Regions from separate parts of the Exiguobacterium sp. s56 genome, predicted to be linked through region 1. Evidence: riboswitches for the same ligand, from Rfam matches in the RefSeq annotation. Region 1 holds a riboswitch; the other holds the start of a gene.
What was found. Region 1 has a riboswitch for S-adenosylmethionine ahead of KNP71_RS13095 (MetQ/NlpA family ABC transporter substrate-binding protein). Riboswitches for the same ligand answer to the same signal wherever they lie in the genome.
Positions count from the first base shown of each region.

Region 2: another riboswitch for S-adenosylmethionine. It lies ahead of KNP71_RS07915 (LVIVD repeat-containing protein); the one in region 1 lies ahead of KNP71_RS13095 (MetQ/NlpA family ABC transporter substrate-binding protein).

Region 1 is NZ_JACSLR010000015.1:35,500-42,929, forward strand. It holds gene KNP71_RS13085 (aminotransferase class I/II-fold pyridoxal phosphate-dependent enzyme) at 1-193, shown strand, start outside; gene KNP71_RS13090 (iron-containing alcohol dehydrogenase family protein) at 190-1,206, shown strand; SAM riboswitch class I at 1,247-1,351, shown strand; gene KNP71_RS13095 (MetQ/NlpA family ABC transporter substrate-binding protein) at 1,424-2,245, shown strand; gene KNP71_RS13100 (methionine ABC transporter ATP-binding protein) at 2,255-3,289, shown strand; gene KNP71_RS13105 (methionine ABC transporter permease) at 3,261-3,923, shown strand; gene KNP71_RS13110 (Spx/MgsR family RNA polymerase-binding regulatory protein) at 3,951-4,346, opposite strand; gene KNP71_RS13115 (DUF302 domain-containing protein) at 4,519-4,902, shown strand; gene KNP71_RS13120 (hypothetical protein) at 5,007-6,299, shown strand; gene KNP71_RS13125 (hypothetical protein) at 6,311-7,430, shown strand, end outside.
Region 2 is NZ_JACSLR010000006.1:110,919-118,348, forward strand. It holds gene sufB (Fe-S cluster assembly protein SufB) at 1-656, shown strand, start outside; gene KNP71_RS07910 (YciI family protein) at 791-1,165, shown strand; SAM riboswitch class I at 1,256-1,370, shown strand; gene KNP71_RS07915 (LVIVD repeat-containing protein) at 1,482-2,477, shown strand; gene KNP71_RS16010 (LVIVD repeat-containing protein) at 2,488-2,865, shown strand; gene KNP71_RS07920 (hypothetical protein) at 2,935-3,288, shown strand; gene KNP71_RS16015 (DUF6678 family protein) at 3,413-3,742, shown strand; gene KNP71_RS07925 (L-lactate dehydrogenase) at 3,852-4,826, shown strand; gene KNP71_RS07930 (alanine/glycine:cation symporter family protein) at 4,862-6,244, opposite strand; gene KNP71_RS07935 (acylphosphatase) at 6,337-6,609, shown strand; gene brnQ (branched-chain amino acid transport system II carrier protein) at 6,851-7,430, shown strand, end outside.

The DNA.
Region 1 (7,430 bases):
TGAGGGTGATGCCAAGTCGTTCTCGCGGAAACTGCTGCATGAAGCCGGTGTCGCCGTCACCCCGGGCTATTTCTTCGGTTCGGAAGGGAACGGATACGTCCGCTTCGGCCTCGTCTCACCGGAACCGAAGATTGACGAGGCCGTCGAACGAATCGAGCGGTTGTTTGCCGCCTATGAGGAGGTGCGCGCATGATTCGTCAGGCCGTCCTTGAATATGACCACGCCGATGACGCGCTCGACCGTCTTGATGACTTAGTCGACGGCCGCCGTGCCCACGTCCTGCACGGTCAGAAAGGGTATGACGTCGTCCGAGCCATCTTTCCGGCCATCGCGGACTATCCGGCAACAAGGTTCAGCGGGGAGTGCACGGACTCGGAAGTCAAACGGCTCAAACCGTTGGACGCCGACGTGTTAATCGCCGTCGGAGGTGGCAAGCTCGTCGATACGGCCAAACTCGTCGCCTATCAACGGAACGTCCCGCTCATCGTCGTCCCAACGCTCGCCTCGAACTGTGCGGCGTTCACACCGCTCAGCGTCGTCTATCAGGAGGACGGGAGCTACGACCGCTACGACATGTTCCGCGTCGTCATCGAACGGGTCATCGTTGACTCACGGGTCATCTCGCGCTCACCATATGAATACTTTCGGGCAGGTGTCATCGACACGGTCGCGAAGTTTTACGAGGCCCGTTATTTGAGTGGTGACAGCTCAGCTGACGCCGGCGTCAACACCGGACTCGTCTTGGCCGAGCAGTGCGGGCGTCTCGTCGAACTTGAATTGAGCGAGCACGCTTTTGAGTCGTATAGTGACGACGTCCGCTTCGCGGTCGATCACGTGCTCGCCATCGGCGGCGCCGTCGGTGGATTTGGTGACGCCGGGACACGCGTCGCCGTGGGCCATGCGGTCCATAATGCGCTCAGCCGCTTCGAGTCGACCCACTCATTCTTGCACGGAGACAAGGTCGGCTTCGGCCTGATCATCCAAGAGCGCTTGCGGCGCTCGGCCGATGCTCCGTATTTGGAAGCTTGGTTGAAACGGTTCGGTGCCCCGACGACGCTCGAGACGCTCGGGGTCGGATTTGAGCATATCCCGGTCCTCGTCGACTCCGTCATGACGGAGACCGAGCTGCAACAGTTGCCGGAACCGCTCGATAAAAATTTTCTGAAAATAATTTTTGAAAATTTACAATTATCTATTTACAATTAAAAGAATTAAAAGTAAGATGATAACAACTTAATAGACCGATTGCTTATCAAGAGTGGTGGAGGGACTGGCCCTGTGAAACCCGGCAACCAGATCGTAATGATCATGGTGCTAATTCCAACAGACGAAATCGTCTGGGAGATGAGCGTGTCCGACTTTGACTTGTCGTGCCCGCCACTCTGAATGAGTAGCGGGCTTTCATTTTGGAGGAGGAAAACAAATGAACATCAAACAGAAAACAGTACTTGCAGGAACATCACTACTCGCCGCCATCGCGCTCTCAGCATGCGGACAATCGGACGCGAGCGAGGCGCTCAGCACGGAGTCGCTCACGATCGGCGTCACGGGCGGGCCGCACCAACAGATCGCCGAGAAAGTGAAAGAACTCGCGGCCGAAGACGGCCTCGAACTCGATATCAAAGTGTTCAACGACTATAATACGCCGAACACGGCGCTCGCCGAGGGCAGCCTCGACGTGAACAGTTATCAGACGCTCTCATTCCTAGAACTGCAAAAGTCCGATAAAGGCTATAAAATCGACGACGTGTTCAAGACCGTCGCTTTCCCGATGGGTCTCTACTCAGAGAAATTGACCGACATCGAGGACTTGAAAGAAGGTGACAAGGTCGCCGTCCCGAACGACCCGGCGAACGAGCTACGCGCGCTCCGTCTCTATGAGACAGCGGGACTCATCACGCTCAAAGAAGGATTGACAGACAAGGCGACAAAACGTGACATCGCCGAGAACCCGCTCAACCTTGAATTCATCGAACTCGAGGCGTCGCAGCTCCCGACCCAGCTCCCGGAAGTCGCACTCGCTGCCATCAACACGAACTTCGCGATGGGTGCCGGCCTGTCGATCAACGAGGACGCCTTGTTCCATGAAGACACGGTCGACAACCCGTATCCGAACTACGTCGTCGTCCGTACCGACAACAAGGATGACGAAGTCGTCGCGACGCTCAAATCGTATTATCACTCGGACGAGGTCCGGACGTTCATCGAAGAGACGTTCGACGGCTCAATCGTCCCGGCGTTTTAAGGAGGGCCTATGATCGCACTTAAAGGAATCACGAAGACGTTCACGGTAAATAAAGGTGCTGTCACCGCACTCGACGACGTCTCGCTCACCATCGAGAAAGGCGAGATCTTCGGCATCATCGGCCGAAGCGGGGCAGGAAAGAGCACGCTCATCCGCATGATCAACCTGCTCGAACGCCCGACGTCGGGCCAGGTCGAAATCGAAGGACAGGACGTCACGAAGCTCGACAAACGAGGGCTCTCGAAGCTACGTCATCGCATCGGGATGATCTTCCAACATTACAACCTGCTCAAGACGGCGACCGTCGAAGAGAACGTCGCCATCCCGCTCCGTCTCGAAGGACTCGATAAGCGGATAATCCGCGAACGCGTCGACAAGTACCTCGACATCGTCGGATTGACGGATCATCGGAAACATTATCCGGAGCAACTTTCGGGCGGACAGAAGCAACGTGTCGCCATCGCCCGCGCCCTCGCACATGAGCCGGACATCCTGCTCAGCGACGAGGCGACGAGCGCGCTCGACCCGGAGACGACCGAGTCGATTCTCGACCTGCTTCTCGACATCAATCGCGAGCTCGGGCTGACGATTTTCTTGATCACCCACGAGATGGAAGTCATCGAGCGCATCTGCGACCGGGTCGCGGTCATCGAGGCCGGCCGGATCATCGAAGAAGGGGACGTGCTCGACGTGTTCTCGGACCCGCAGCATGCGACGACGCGCAAGTTCTTGAAGACGAACCTCGATGTCCCGAAAGAGGTCGTCGAAGAATTGAGCACGCACGGGACGCTCGTCAACTTGTCGTTCATCGGCCATCAAAGTGAACAGGCCGTGCTCGCCCAATTGACGAAACGGTTCGGCTTGCTGCCGAACATCATCGGGGGCGGCATCAAAAAGCTTAAAGGAGGTCTCGTCGGTAATCTACTCGTCCATTTGGACGGCGATGAGGGCCAGACCGACCAAGCCGTCCGCTTCTTAGAGGCGAGCGGTGTGAAAGTGAAGGAGGTGACGAACTATGCTTCAGTTTTGGGAAAATTGGGGTGACTTGATTTGGACGGGGACGATTCAGACGCTCACGATGACCGGCATCGCACTCGTCATCTCGACGTTGATCGGACTGCCGCTCGGGACGCTCCTCGTCTTGACGCGACCGAACGGGCGGCTCGCCAACCGTTATTTCTACGGCATCTTGTCGAGCGTCATCAACGTCGTCCGTTCAATCCCATTCATCATTCTCTTATTCTTCATCCTCCCGTTCACCCGTTTCATCATGGGAACAACAATCGGCGTCCAAGGCGTGCTGTTGCCGCTCATCGTGTTCACGGCGCCGTATATCGCGCGGCTCATGGAGTCGGCGCTGCTCGAGGTCGACCGCGGGGTCGTCGAGGCGTATGAAGCGATGGGCATCTCGACCCGGAAAATCATCTGGTACGTGTTGATCCGGGAGGCCCGCTCTTCAATCGTGCTCGGTCTGACGATTGCGACGATCGGTTTGATCGGGGCGACCGCGATGGCAGGACTCGTCGGGGCAGGCGGACTCGGCGATATCGCCTATCAATACGGGCATCTTCGATTCGAGCCGGAGGTCATGTACGTGACCATCTTCGTCTTGATTCTACTCGTCCAATCGATTCAGTCGTTCGGCAACCGCTTGGCGGCCCGACTCAAGAAGGCATAAGAAAAGAGCTCTGCTTCGGCAGGGCTCTTACTTGTTGTCGAGCAATCGTTTCAATTCGGCAATGCGGTCATGGCGCGGGATGAACGTACGAATCTCTTTCTCGCTGAACCCGATTTGAATCCGATTGTCGTCGACGACGATCGGACTCTTCAAAATCTGGGGATGCGACGCCACGAAGCTGTACAGCTCACGGAGCGACATCTCGTCAAGGTGATCCGCCGCTTGTTTGTACACGCTCTTTTGAACGGACAACAGGTCGGTCGTCCCGTTCTCGGTGAGGCGGAGCATGTCTTTGAACTCGGTGAACGACATCCCTTGGTCGGTCAATTTCTTCTCGATGAACGGGATGTTCTGCTCACGTAACCAATCGATCGTCTTACGGGAAGAACTGCAGCTTGTATGTGTGAATACGGTGACCGTCACGGCAACCACTTCTCCTTTACGTAAGTATGGACTTGTTTATTTTCTCTCATACATACGTGACGGACATCGAATATGTTTCAAATCACATATACTTTTTTCGACCGAACAGACGATTTGTCGGTCCTCACTTCGGGTACAAGACGAGAGAGACTACATCTTAGGAGGGGTTCACATGTTTGATTACACGGTCAAGACCGATCAGACGGTCGAAGCGGTCGTCGAGAAGCTGAAAACGACGCTCAAAGAGGAAGAGTTCGGGGTGCTTTGGGACTTCAATTTGAGTGAGACGCTCGAAGAGAAAGGCCAAGCGATTGATGGAGACTACCGCATCCTCGAAGTGTGCAATCCAAAAGAAGCGAAAAAAGTCATCACGGCGCACCGGGAAGGCGGTTATTTCCTCCCATGCAAGCTCGCCGTCTTCACGAAAGACGGGTCGACCCATGTCGGGATGCCAAAGCCGACGAAACTGATCGAACTGATCGAGGATGAGTCGCTCCAAGCTGTGGCACGCGATGTCGAGACGAGATTGACCCGAGCCATCGATAAAACTGTGTAACGGTCATTGAACCCGTCCAGGTCGTCGGACGGTTTTTTTCGTGTTCCCTCCTAAAGTAATATAATGGTAAAATTGGTACAAATAAATGGTGAGGGGCGGATGATTTGAAAAAGTTAGTCGGTTTATTTGTACTATCCACAGGCTTATTGGTTGGTTGCGGTGGGGAAAAGCCGGACGTCGTAAACTTGTCTTACGTCGACGCGCATTGGACCGTCAGTAAGTATGCCAAGGAGGAGTTGATTTCCCTTCATTCAGCCGACGAGACGCTTGAAGCCTGTAGCGGTAAGTTGACGACCGAGCTGGAAGGCGACTTGATTGTGTTCGATACGATCGTGGCGAACCGCTATCCGATGACGGACACGGGTGAGGAGTATGCGTTCAAGGCCGTATCATATATGAAAGGGGATGAGAATTATGTGCTTTGTCGTGACACGGTCTCGAACCGCTTCTCGGCGGAAGTGATCGAGTCGTTCCCTGACGATGTGGACGTATCAACGGGGACACCGATCGGTCGTTATCCAATCGTCGGTCCGGCCGATAAGTCCGCCAAAACCGCCTTACGGGATGCCGATGAATTGAACGAGTCAGGCAACCGGATTGAACCGTTCCTCGAAACGCTCGTCGCCTTTTCCCCGGCTCTGTACGGTGAGATTGAAGTAGAAATCGGGGGAATGCCGAGTCCATATCCGTTGTTCTCGTTCGATCCGTCGATGGCCAGCATGAAAGACATCAAAGTAGCGATCGGTTACGACACGATTACTGAGAAACCGTATTTGCTGCTCATGTTTGCGGACCTTTATTTCTCGGTGACTCCACTCGAGTCGATGATTGACCAAACCGCAGAAGGGCTTACATATGAAGCGTTGAGCGTCGAGCGCCTCCCCCTCGAGACGGAGCTCATCCCGGACCAGACTTATCCATTGTATGAGTTCACCTATACTCGTGACGGAAAAGTCGTCAATGAGACGATGACGTTCACATACCGCACCTCTGACTTATTATCGACAGCGGAACGAAAGCAGCTCGAGACACACCCCGACGAAGACTACATGCCACTTGTGGTCGGTCCACTCGTTTATCTTCATCAACAGCCGTTCAACCCGGAATCTCCGTTGTCATACCCGGTTCTTTTAAAAGCAGCGGGGAACGATATGGATGACCTCGTCCAAGCAATCGATTCCGCTGAACCGACGAAGCGTCAAGGTGATGAAGGCGACTATCCGCTTCTAACAATCGTCGATGGACACAAGGGACAAGAGTTCGAGGTGACGTATAAACAGCGCTCGAAAAAGATGGATATTTACGTGACCGACCGCTCGACCGACGAGACGTACAAACTGACGAGCGAAGGGGCCGAGACGTTCTTGTCCTACTTCCCTGACTTGAAGAAGAAATGAGTGGCTTGAACATGAAGAAACGAGCGTTGATGTCATTGTCACTGTTATGGTTGACGGCAGGCTGCTCGGAAGACGTGGACGTCGTCCGCTATGGCCATATCGAGGAGCACTGGCAAGCCGAACGGGTTACGTTGAACAGTCAAGAGCCTGTAGTGGATGCCGAAACAATTTTGAACCAATGTGAAGACAAGGAACGACTGACCGAACTAGATGGAGAGACGTTTTCAATCCTCGGGATGGCGTATGCGACCCGGGCCCCGCTTATGAATGATGACTATTATGGATATAGTTTTAATGAAGTGACCTATGTCGAGGGGGATACAATCTATGCGCTCTGTAAATCAGACCGGATGGACGGGATGGAAGGGTACGGGGCCGTCGAGCTTGCAGAAAGACCTGCCTACTTGAAAGACGAGGTCGGCACGGAGATTTCGTTCCTTCCGACCGTCCATATCGCGACCGCAAATGAACGGGCTGCGTTACATAAGCCGGACGCCTTCTATGACAATGGACAAGACATGGAACCGTATCCGGTCACACTTATGAGGATTTCGCCTGGATTTAGCGGCACGGTTGAGATTGGGATTGAAGAAGGGGGCTACTTTAACCCATTCTTCCACTTTTTGCCGAACCTTAGACCGTCCGATGTGTTTATCGCATTAGGACGAGATAAGGCCACGAACATGCCTCATCTGCTCCAGTCTTATGGTGGAGACAAGGCTCGCTATTCCTCCTCCATTTTACAAGATGCCGATTTGCTCAACGGGGCTGACAGTTTAACCTTCCGTCGAATCCATAACGGTGGCACGATGGAACCGATGACACCTTATCCGCTATATGACCTCACGATTGACGTGGACGGACAAAACGTAACAAAAACCGTGTCGATGCGCTATCGAACGAGCCCTCTCCTTACAGATCCTGCAGATCTAGACGAGATAGCGGTCGCTTACCTCCATCAGTATCCGTATCACCGCGAAGTCCCGCTCCCTTACCCTGATGCGGTGAATGTTAGAGGCGAGGCGTATGATCGATTGATCGAAGCCATCGAGACCGCGCGCCCGTCGACGAAGAGTGGTGAGACGGAAGACTATAAGTATTTGACGCTGTTGCACGGGAATCTCGGTCAAC
Region 2 (7,430 bases), on a different contig from region 1:
TTTTCGTCAACAAAGACGCATATTGCCGCTATACGACGATCCAGAACTGGGCGAACAACGTCTACAACTTGGTCACGAAGCGTGCTGTCTGTGAAGCGGGTGGATCGATGGAATGGATCGATGGCAACATCGGTTCGAAACTCACGATGAAATACCCGGCCGTCATCTTGAAAGGTGAAGGCTCACGCGGTATGACGCTCTCAATCGCTCTCGGCGGTAAAGGGCAGCACCAAGACGCGGGCGCGAAAATGATTCACCTCGCACCGAACACGTCGTCGTCAATCGTCTCGAAGTCGATTTCGAAACAAGGCGGAAAAGTCTCGTATCGCGGAATCGTCCACTTCGGTCGTAAAGCGAAAGGTGCACGTTCGAACATCGAATGTGACACACTCATCATGGATAACGAGTCGACGTCGGACACGATCCCGTACAACGAGATCTTGAACGACCAAGTCTCACTCGAGCACGAAGCGAAAGTCTCTAAAGTGTCAGAAGAGCAACTCTTCTACCTCATGAGCCGTGGAATCTCGGAAGAAGAAGCGACTGAGATGATCGTCATGGGCTTCATCGAGCCGTTCACGAAAGAATTGCCAATGGAATATGCCGTCGAAATGAACCGTCTCATCAAGTTTGAGATGGAAGGATCGATTGGATAATCCTGAATAGATGAGGAAAGACGGTTGACATGATTTCATGTCGACCGTCTTTTTGTGTAGGCAATGCCTGTAAACAGGGAATAGGGAATGGGATAAGATGATGCATGACTGTAGATTCGAGAGGAGAAGATCACATGATGTTCTTGGTAACGGGATATTTCAACGCTGACAAAATGAACGAAAAGACCGACCTAGAAATCGATCAAATCATGGCGACGTGTGAACCATACTTACAGGAGCTATATGCAAGTGAACAAGTGTTGTTGGACATGGGGCTTGAAGCGAGCATGAAGCAACTCAAGCGGGAGTCACAGGAGATTTCGATTACGGATGGGCCTGTTACGGCATCGAAGGAAGTCATGGGAAGTGCGTTCGTGATTGAAGCGGTGGATATGGAGGACGCGGTCAGAATCGCTTCCATCCATCCGACGACCCAAGTGCCCGAAGCGGAAGCGTTAGGGTGGAGGCTCGAGATTCGGCCGGTTCACTATTATCGGGAGCGAGAGTGAATGAAAACTTCACCTGTAAAGATTATGCAGAAAAATATATTGACATTCCATGGAAACGTCGTCATAATACAAAGTAATTTGATATGAATACTCTTATTAAGAGCAGGTGGAGGGAATTAGCCCTATGAAGCCCGGCAACCATCCGTACTGAATCGCCAGTACGGAAACGGTGCTAAATCTAACAGCGAACGCTGAGAGATGAGAGGAAATCGGAATTTTTAGGAATCCTTCTGTCTCGTTTATGAGTTCAGAAGGATTTTTTTGTATTCTGCCTCTAACAGAGTTTCTATCAAAAAAATATAAGGGGGAATTTATTTTGAAAGGAAAATTCTTATTAAGTGCAGCGCTCGTCACAGGGTTAACGGTCTCGTCAGCTTTACCGGTTACATATGCGCATGACGAGCTTGGGGACATCATCATTGAGAAAGGGGAGCGCAATTCGGATGAAATCAGTTCGGTTCCCGTGACGGAAGGAAGCAAGAACGTCAAGTATCTACATGAGACGGCAGCAGTATCATTAAAGGAAATCCGAGAAGGCGTAAAAAATAGTACGGCCGACGTGTACGCCCATAAAGGGTTCGCATACACAGGAACAAATACTGCCGGTGGAGGAAACGGCGGGGTTCGCGTGTTTGACTTGAAAGATCCATCCAACCCGAAAGAAGTCGCTGTATTCGCCGACCAAGACATTCCTGGGACTTGGCAGGAAAAAGTAATCGTGAAGACGGTGAACACAAAATCGTTCAAAGGAGATTTGGCGGTTGTATCGGCACAACAACTCGACTCTAAAAATCCGAATTCTAAAGGTGGATTCCTGATTTATGATGTGACGAACCCGTATGAGCCGAAGAAGTTGGGTTTCTATGAAGTGACGAAGAAAACGAGAGGCACACATGAGCTTTACTTGACGACACAAGGGGACCGGGTATTGGTCCTTGCCTCGAACCCTTACGCGGACTACTATTCACACGGTAAAGAGAAGGACTTCCAACTCGTCGATGTCACCAACCCGGCGGAACCGAAGAAGCTATATGAGTTCGATCCACGCTCATTAGCAGAAGTCGATGAAAGCTTTGACGGATACAACTGGAACGCACCAGATGGCAAGAAGAGACCGGTCTTCAATCATAGCGCCTATGCGGATGAGAACGGGAAAACAGCGTTTCTCTCGTTCTGGGATCTTGGAACGATCATCTTGGATATTTCAGACCCAGATAACGTGACATACGAAGGACGCACAGCGTTCGCATCGGATCAACAAGGCTCGGCGCACTCGGCGGCACTTGCAAAAGGCGGGCACGGTACTCGTTGAAACAAGAGAAGTGTATGCACCGGTTAAATCAGGCTACGAACAAGCTTACGGATACACACGGATCTTCGACATTAAAAACAAAACGAATCCAAAACTATTGAGCGAATTCAAGACGGATTTGACAGAAGACATCTCTGAGAATCCGGCTGAACAAGTGACGTTCGGTAAAACGGTACACGATCCAAAAGTACATGGGAACACGTTGTACTTGTCTCACTATGCGGGCGGGGTTCGAACTGTTGATATTTCGAATCCAAGTCACCCGGTACAAATCGGAAAATACGTGCCGGCCGATGCGAATATCTGGGGCGTGTACGTCGATCAAAACTATGTGCTCGCGTCTGACATGGGTACAGGGTTGAAAGTGCTCCAAAAAACCAACAAGTAATGCCATCTCGACAACCAGCGAAGCTCGACTTCGCTGGTTTTTTGTATAATGAAACGAGGGGGCGATGTCGTGACCAATCGATTTTTATTAGAGAGTCGAGAACTGGAGACGTTCATGTCTCAAATGTTTGTGATTTGTCCACAATGTGGGGGCCGAGCGGACGTTTTGGAGAAGATTAATGAGGTACGCCTGAGCTGTTTCCATTGCGGTCATCTGCAAATGAAGCAAAACGGTACAAAATATATCGGTGGAGCTATCGATGTTCATTTCGGATTGCCGCTCTATCTACAAACAGGTTGTTGTGGTCATGTACTATGGGCTTACAACCAAGAGCACCTCGGCTACATGAAGCGTTATATCGAGGCGATGATACGGACAAGCGACAGGGCGAATCGCAGTATTGAGAGTCGCTTGCCTAAGTAAATGAAGAAAAAGCAGAATCGGGATGAAGTATTACGAGCGATTGTAAAATTAGAACAAATACGGTAGAGGTGAATTGGGTGGACCGACGAAAAGAACTGCATGAAATCGAGCTCTATCAGAAGCATTGTGTTATGCGCTCCCGTATCAAATCAAATACTTAGGAGAAGATACGTTATTTCCAAGTGAGTCGTTGTCTGAGTACGAATTGTTATGGGGAGAGTGGGAAGACATTTGGATAGAGTCTTCTCTACAATCAATCGAATGGATTCGATTGCGACCAAAGGTGTTAGTCTACAAGGGAGCAATCGTCGAACCGGACGTATGTGACATGACCGATGAAATAATATTTATTTTAACGAAAGAACGAATCCCGTTTATACAGGACAATAAAACGATTCAAATTTTTGGCTATGTTCGAGATACGGGAATATTTGAACCGAAACGTGACGTATAGCGTAATCCTGTATTTACTTTGTATATACTGATTGTTTAGTTTTTGTCGTAAAACGAAGGCGAGTCGGGTATGCTAAGTAAGAGAACACGTTTAGAAAGGGATGAAGCAGATGGATCACTTGAACACGATTGACCCAGAAGACATCACCCGCATCGCCGTCGTCGGCGCCGGCTGGGTCGGTATCAGTTTCGCCTATCAACTGTCGATGGCGGCGCTCTGTGAAGAGCTCGTCTTGATCGACTCGAACCACGCCAAGGCCGAAGGGGAGGCGATGGACCTCAATCACGGGATATCATTCGCCCCGAGTCCGGTCCGAATTTGGGCAGGTGACTACTCGGACTGCCGCGACGCCGATATCGTCATCATCACGGCCGGTGCCGCTCAAAAGCTCGGTCAGACCCAGATGGACCTCGCCGAACAAAATGCGAAGGTCATGCAACATGTCACGGAACAAATTATGGCGAGCGGATTCGACGGTATCATCGTCGTCGCGACGAACCCGGTTAATGTCATGGCACACGTCGTCTGGAAGGCGTCCGGCTTGCCGAAACATCGCGTTATCGGTTCAGGAACAGTCCTTGATACGGCACGTCTCCGTTATAAGGTAGGCGAGTACTTCGACTTGTCGTCACGGAACTGCCACGTCTATTATATGGGCGAGCATGGTGCTGGGGGCTTCGTCGCCTGGGACAACGCCCGCGTTTACGGGAAGTCGATGAAGCAGCTACTTGAGGAGAATGAATCGTATCGCCAAGAAGATTTGGACGCCATCTATCAAGGAGTCCGCGATGCGGCGAATCAAATCATCGAATATAAGAGCGCGGCGTACTACGCGATCGGGCTCGGGCTCCTCCGAATCGTCCGCGCCATCGTCCGGAATGAGAACTCCGTCGTGACAATCGGTGCCCATCTCGATGGCGAATACGGTGCCTCAGGTCTCCATATCGGCGTACCGGCCTTGATTGACCGGACTGGTATCCGCCAAATCGTCGAGATCGAACTGACGGACGAGGAACAAGGACAGTTCGATGCCTCGGTCGGACGGATTCGCCAAGCGATTGACAACATCGAATCATCAACATAAAAAGGACCCGGCTGCAATCGCAGCCGGGTTTGTCATTACGACGCCTTCTTCTCGGCGACGTCTTTCTTATAATATTTCTCGGACGTGAAGAACTCGGTCGTCAAGCGCTTCACTTCGCCGCTCAACATCAAGACGGCAATCATGTTCGGGATAAGAATCATCGCGAGCATCAAATCAAGGAAGTTCCAAATCATCTGTGCTCCACCGATTGCACCGATGACGATTGAGCCGATATAGACGACTTTCATCAGGAAGCCGGCCTTCAAACCGAATAAGTACTCGGCTTGGCGCGACCCGTAGAAGATGATGACGATAATCGTCGACAAGACGAAGAAGATGAGCGAGATTGTGACAAGCAGGCTGCCCGTGTACCCGAAGTACTGTTGGAACGCGATTGTTGTCAGGGCTGCTGGATCGTTCATCGCATCGGCCCGTGTCCATACACCGGACGACAAGACAACGAACGCCGTCGCGCTACAGATGATGAGCGTATCGATGACGATCCCGATCACGGCCCAGAAGCCTTGCCGGACCGGATGATCCGTTTGCGCAGCGGCGTGGGCAATCGGTGCCGTCCCGAGTCCTGCCTCGTTCGAATAAAGACCACGGGCGAAGCCCCAACGAATCGTCTCGGCGATGGCGGCACCAGCGAAACCACCGAGCGCGGCCATCGGTTGGAATGCGTATGAGAAGATGAGCCCGAGTACTTCCGGGATTTGTGAGAAATTCATCAAGACGATAATGAAACCGGCACCGACATAGACGAGTGCCATCGCCGGGACGATGACTTCCGTCACTTTCGCGATGCGTTTCATACCGCCGAAGACGACGAGGGCGACGAGCCCGGCGACGATAATCCCGGTCACAAGGGTATTGCCGTTGAACGTCTCTCTGACGGCCGAACTGACGGCGTTTCCTTGAACCATGATACTCGGGATGAGTTCGATCATGAGAGCGAAGGCGAACCATGAGGCGAGCCATTTCAGCTTCAAGCCTTTCGCCATATAGTAGACGGGACCGCCGACAAATTCACCGGCCTCGTTCTTCTCGCGGTAACGGACGGCGAGGACGCTCTCCGAGAACTTGATGGCCATCCCGACGACGGCGATGACCCACATCCAGAAGATGGCGCCCGGACCGCCGAACATGATGGCGGCTGGTACCCCGATGATATTGGCGGCACCGATCGTCGAAGATAAGGCCGACGTCAATGCCTGGCGGGGACTGATGTCACCTTCACCTTTTGGTTTTTTGAAAACACTGCCTAACGTTTGTTGCATTATGTAGATGGGGTATCGGAATTGGAAGAATCCTAAACGAATCGTCAAATAGAGTCCAGACAAAACGAGTAACGAGATGATTGGCACACCCCATAGCCAATCTGAAATTGTCGTCACCACAGTCACAAGTTGTTCCACATCACCACTCCTATCCAGTATTTTACTTATACATTGTTGCCTAACGAGACAGAGGCTAAACCCATTCTTTCAAATTAGAGGAGGAGACTTATATGAAACAAGCACAGCATCTCGTCGTATCGGGTCGGGTCCAAGGGGTCGGTTTCCGCTATTTCGCGCAAGCGACTGCCCTTGAATACGGCATCACAGGTTGGGTCCGGAATTTGAATGACGGGACGGTCGAACTTCAAATCGAAGGAGACGCGGAGAGACTCGAATCATATAAACGCGCCCTCTATGACGGCAATCGTTTTGTCGGGGTCGAACGGATTGAAGCGGAAGAGGCGACGATCGAATCATTCCGGAAGTTTGATATCCGTTATTGACCATTTTTCTCATTTACAGCTAGTCAGTGAGTGCGACCAACCGATAATTTGTAAATTAAGGGAACGGTTCCATACAATAAATCCACATTTCAAAAAAATAAACATCATTTTTATGGATAGGGTGGTCAAAAAAATGAAAGTGTGTATAATGAAATAGACCAAGCGGTTTATTGTCAGAAAATTTAGTCATTTGATTCATTGGGTAACACGGAAGGTATTACATGTATGTGGAGGTAGTTGTATGAAAAAATCGACATTATTCCCGTTAGCATTCACGATTTTCGCATTATTCTTCGGGGCCGGGAACTTGCTGTTCCCACCGATGCTAGGTGCGATGGCAGGACAGAACCTCGTCCCAGCCCTAGTCGGCTTCGTCATTACCGGCGTCGGGCTACCATTACTCGCGCTCTTCGCAGTCGCGCGGGTCGGCGGTGGATCTGACCAAATCGCTCGGTATATTCCGAAGCGGCTTGCGCTCGTCTTGACGGGATTAATGTACGTGGCGATTGGACCGTTCTTCGGGATTCCTCGGACGGCAGCAGTCACGTATGAGATGGGAGTCGTACCGTTTCTCGGTGCGCCATCTACGCTCACGCTCGCAATCAGTTCAACTGTCTTCTTCGGTTTGACGTTCTTCTTGACGTTACGTGCTCAGAAATTGATTGAAGTCATCGGACGCATCATCACGCCAATCCTCTTGCTCTTGCTTGCGGCAATCGGAATCACGAACCTCGTGGCTCCACTCGGGAAGCCGGTCGCACCAGCAGAAGGATATGAGACGTGGATTGGTGCCCTCGGGGAAGGCTTCAAACAAGGCTACT